DNA from 2 places in the Micromonospora sp. NBRC 110038 genome. Region 1 is predicted to be linked to the other one. Evidence: predicted binding sites of a transcription regulator. Region 1 holds the regulator's gene; the other holds the start of a gene.

Region 1 (2,398 bases):
GGCGGTGCTCACGCTGCGCGGCCGGCTGCTGGCCGACGCGGTCGTGCGCGACCTGCTGCCCTGACGGGGGTGGCCCCGACCGGCCGGGGGAGCGGCCGGTCGGGGGTCACTTGATCAGGTTGACGGTCATCGGGTAGCGGTAGGGGCTGCCCTCGTTCGCCTTGATGCCGGCGACGATGCCGAAGATGATGCCGACGATCATGGCGCCGAACCCGATCAGGAGCCCCACCAGGATGCAGGTGAGGATCCAGCCGATCAGGGCGATGACCGACCAGAGGAGCTGGAAGTTCAGCGCCGCAACCGCGTGGGCGCGGACCGTCGGCGACTGGTTGCCCCGGGCGAGCAGGGCGATCAGCGGCGCGAGCCAGCCGAGCACGCCACCGCCGAGGAACATCCCCGCCGCGCCGCCGAAGTGGGCGACCAGGACCCAGGTCTTGTCCTCGTTGTTGGCGTAGCCGCCGGAGGGCGGGCCGTACGCGCCGCCGGTCGGATATCCGCCACCGGGCGGGGGGAAGCCGCCACCGGGTGGCGGGTAGCCGGCCGACGGCGGCTGGTCACCGGTGGGCGGCGGATAGCCACCGGGCGGGGGATAGCCGCCCGCCCCGGGGGCCCCGGACAGTGGTGCGGTGGGGGGCTCGTGCCCCGGCGAGCCGTACGGTGCCGACGGGTTCGGCTCCGGCGGGTAGCCGCCGGGGTCGCCCGATCCGGGAGGGCGAGGTGGTTCAGTCATGCACGTCACGGTAGGGGTTGCGGGCAAGCGGGCACCAGAGCGACACCGCCGCGAAGCGGCGGATGTTCGGCCCGCGCACGCAGGCGACGGCCCGCACCGGGCGGCCGTCGACCGGTCGGCGCGCGCCCGGCCGTGCTCCCGCGCGGCGGTCGCCGCACCCGCGGTCCGTCGTTGATCTTACCCAGCACGGGGCAGCCGACGTAGACTGGCACTCGTTACAGTCGAGTGCCAGGCGGCGACGCACCGGCGGAGCGCCGACCTGCGGTGCCGCCGCGCCGCCGGCCCGACATGCGACAGGAGGTGGCAGGGTGGGTCTGGACGACCGCAAGCTCGCCGTGCTCCGCGCGATCGTCGAGGACTACGTCGCCACCCAGGAGCCGGTCGGCAGCAAGGCGCTGGTCGAGCGGCACCAGCTCGGCGTCTCCCCCGCGACGGTGCGCAACGACATGGCGGTGCTGGAGGAGGAAGGCTACATCCGGCAGCCGCACACCAGCGCCGGACGGGTCCCCACCGACCGGGGCTACCGCCTCTTCGTCGACCGGCTGTCCCGCGTCAAGCCGCTCAGCCCGGCCGAGCGCCGGGCGATCGAGCGCTTCCTGGTGGGCGCGGTCGACCTCGACGACGTGGTGCACCGCACGGTGCGGCTGCTGGCGCAGCTCACCCGGCAGGTCGCCGTGGTGCAATATCCTTCGCTCGCCCGCTCCTCGGTGCGGCACCTGGAGCTGGTGCCGATCTCCACCACCCGGCTGATGCTGGTGATGATCGCCGACACCGGCCGGGTCGAGCAGCGGCTGGTCGAGCTGCCCGCGCCGGTGAGCGCCGACGACGTCACCGACCTGCGCCGGCTGGTCAACGAGAAGCTCGTCGGCAGCCGGCTGTCGGAGACCCCGCCGCTGGTGCAGGCGCTGGTCGAGGAGTCGAGCCCGCACCTGCGCGGCACCATGACCACGCTCTCCACCGTGCTGCTGGAGACGCTGGTCGAGCGGCACGAGGAGCGCATCGCCCTGGCCGGCACCGCCAACCTGACCCGGGGCGGCCTGCTCGACTTCCAGGGGTCCCTGCGGCCCATCCTGGAGGCGCTGGAGGAGGAGGTGGTGATGCTCAAGCTGATCGGCGAGGCCGAGTCGACCACCACCCGCGTGCTGATCGGCGACGAGAACGAGATCGACAACCTGCGGGCCGCCTCGGTGGTGAGCACCGGCTACGGCCCGGGGGCGACCGCGCTCGGCGGACTGGGCGTGGTCGGCCCCACCCGGATGGACTACCCCGGCACCATCGCCACGGTGCGGGCCGTGGCACGCTACGTGGGCGAGCTGCTGGCCCAGAACTGACCAGTCAGGGCCGACGGCCGGCTCCGGCCGACGACCGGCGCAACGCGACAAGAACATGAGGACACGGGACGCAGTGGCCAGGGACTACTACGGCATCCTCGGCGTGAGCCGGGAGGCCTCCGACGACGAGATCAAGCGCGCCTACCGCAAGCTGGCGCGGCAGTTCCACCCGGACGTCAATCCGGACCCGGAGGCACAGGAGAAGTTCAAGGACATCAACGCCGCGTACGAGGTCCTCTCGGACGACCGGAAACGGCAGATCGTCGACCTCGGCGGCGACCCCCTCGCCCCCGGGGGCGGTGGCATGGGCGGCCCGGGCGGGCCCGGCGGGGCCGGC
Region 2 (2,398 bases), on a different contig from region 1:
TTGAGGCCGAGCTCCTCGCTGATGACCTGACCACCGGTGAGGATGGCGATGTCGGTCAGCATGGCCTTGCGGCGGTCGCCGAAGCCGGGGGCCTTGACGGCCGCGGACTTGAAGACGCCCTTGACCTTGTTGACCACCAGGGTCGGCAGGGCCTCGCCCTCCACGTCCTCGGCGATGATCAGCAGCGGCTTGCCCGACTGCATGACCTTCTCCAGGATCGGGAGCAGGTCCTTCACCGACGAGATCTTGCTGTTGGCGATCAGGATGTAGGGCTCGTCGAAGACGGCCTCCATGCGCTCCGGGTCGGTCATGAAGTACGCGGAGATGTAGCCCTTGTCGAAGCGCATGCCCTCGGTGAGCTCGAGCTCCAGGCCGAAGGTGTTGCTCTCCTCGACGGTGATGACGCCTTCCTTGCCGACCTTGTCCATCGCCTCGGCGATGATCTCGCCGACGGTGCTGTCACCGGCGGAGATGGAGGCGGTGGAGGCGATCTGCTCCTTGGTCTCGACGTCCTTGGCGAGCTTGGACAGCTCCTCCGAGACGCTGGCCACGGCGGCCTCGATGCCCCGCTTCAGGGCCATCGGGTTGGCGCCGGCGGCCACGTTGCGCAGGCCCTCGCGGACCAGGGCCTGGGCCAGGACGGTCGCCGTCGTCGTGCCGTCACCGGCCACGTCGTCGGTCTTCTTGGCGACCTCCTTGACCAGCTCGGCGCCGATCTTCTCGTACGGGTCCTCGAGCTCGATCTCCTTGGCGATGCTCACACCATCGTTGGTGATGGTGGGGGCACCCCACTTCTTCTCGAGCACCACGTTGCGGCCCTTCGGGCCGAGGGTCACCTTCACGGCGTCGGCGAGCTGGTTCATGCCCCGCTCGAGGCCGCGGCGAGCCTCTTCGTCGAACGCGATCATCTTGGCCATACGGCGTTGTCCTCCTGGACACTCACGGGCCACCCGAGTGTGTGTCCCGGATGGGCCGCCTGGTGTACGCACCTTGGGACGTCGCCACCTGGCGACGACGACGTCTCCTCGGCCGGGCCGGATAGCCCGCGACGACCGGCCATGTGCCACCCGACGGATGTCCGCCGTGCGGCCGTGGCCCCACCGTCCCGACCATTGGCACTCACCCAAGGCGAGTGCCAATGACTTGTTTAGCACTCTGCCCTGCCGAGTGCAAGCACGATGCGGCGGACGGGCCGGGTCGACCCCGCCTGACCAGCGCGACCCGGCCCACCGGTTCAGCCGATTTCACCCGCCAGCCGGGCGGCGGTAACCGGACCCTCGTGCGCCCGCTGCTCGGCGTACGTGACGACCAGGCCGACCAGGTAGACCAGGGCCACCGGCACCGCGACCAGGGCGGCGCCCACGGCGTACGCGACGTTCCAGCCGTCCAGCGAGGCGGCGTCGGCCGGGTCGGCGAAGAGGACGGTCGCGACCTGGATCGGGGCCACGACCATGGACGCGAGGGAGGCGGCGAACCCGACCAGCGCCATCCGCCCGAGCACGGGCCCGAGGCGGGCGTGGAACATCTGCCGGGCCCGGCCGAGCGGGGCGCCGCCCTCGAACAGCAGCACGGGGCCGAACAGGCTCAGCGCGGCCATCACGTACAGGCCGGGCAGGTAGCACAGCACGAATCCGACCAGCATCAGCAGGACGTAGACCACCGTCCAGCCCCACAGCACCGGGGCCCGGCGCAGGCCGTACGCCAGGGCGTCGCCCACCGACGCCGGCTCGCCCGCGGCCTGCCGCGCCACCACGCGGGTGCCGGCGGCCCAGCCGACCGCCTCGACGAACCCGAGCAGGCAGCCGAGGCCGATCATCGCGGCGAGGAAGACACCGAGGTCACCGAGGTAGCCGTCGGGCAGCGGGGGCGGCGGCTCGCCGGGCGCGGTGGGCTCCAGCGGCGGCAGCGGGTACAGCGGCACGGTCGCCAACAGCAGCAGGAACGTCGGCAGGGCATGGGTGAGGGCCAGGACCGGCACGAGCAGCCGCCAGCTGCGGCGCAGCGCGCCGGAGCACCGGGAGAACCACCCGCTCAGCCCTTCCCCGGGCAGGGTGACCAGCGGGTCCGCCGGGTCGTAGCCGGGCGGCGGCCACGGCACCGCGTAGCCCGGCGGAAACGGGTGGCCCGGCGGGTACGGCACGGCGTGCGCCGGCGGTAGCACCGGGCCGGGGTGGGGCTGCTGGCCGGGGTGAAGTTGCTGGCCGGGATAGGGCTGCTGGCCCGGGTGGGCCGGGAACCCGGTGGGGTGCCGGACGGGCGGGGGACCGACCGCAGCCGGCCCCTCGGGCCCCGGGTGGGATCGATCGGGTGGGGGTGGCTGGGACATGGGCCCTCCTCAGCGGCGACGCCGGAACGGCTCACGATCTTCCCTGGCCCGACCCGCCTCCGCCGCCCCGGG

Evidence for each region. Region 1 encodes HrcA, which represses chaperone genes, less so after heat shock. Its sites were predicted from a motif close to GGTTNGCACNCTCNNNNNGAGNGTGCNAACC; they were not measured.
Region 2: the regulator HrcA is predicted to act here: its motif matches at 1,111-1,141, upstream of groL (chaperonin GroEL).

What each region holds. Positions count from the first base shown of each region.
Region 1 covers NZ_BBOL01000003.1:812,694-815,091, reverse strand. Annotated here, with positions in the region: gene hemW (radical SAM family heme chaperone HemW) at 1-64, shown strand, start outside; gene LPU61_RS15375 (DUF4870 domain-containing protein) at 107-730, opposite strand; gene hrcA (heat-inducible transcriptional repressor HrcA) at 1,039-2,061, shown strand; gene dnaJ (molecular chaperone DnaJ) at 2,135-2,398, shown strand, end outside.
Region 2 covers NZ_BBOL01000002.1:635,749-638,146, forward strand. Annotated here, with positions in the region: gene groL (chaperonin GroEL) at 1-917, opposite strand, end outside; gene LPU61_RS10595 (hypothetical protein) at 1,235-2,326, opposite strand.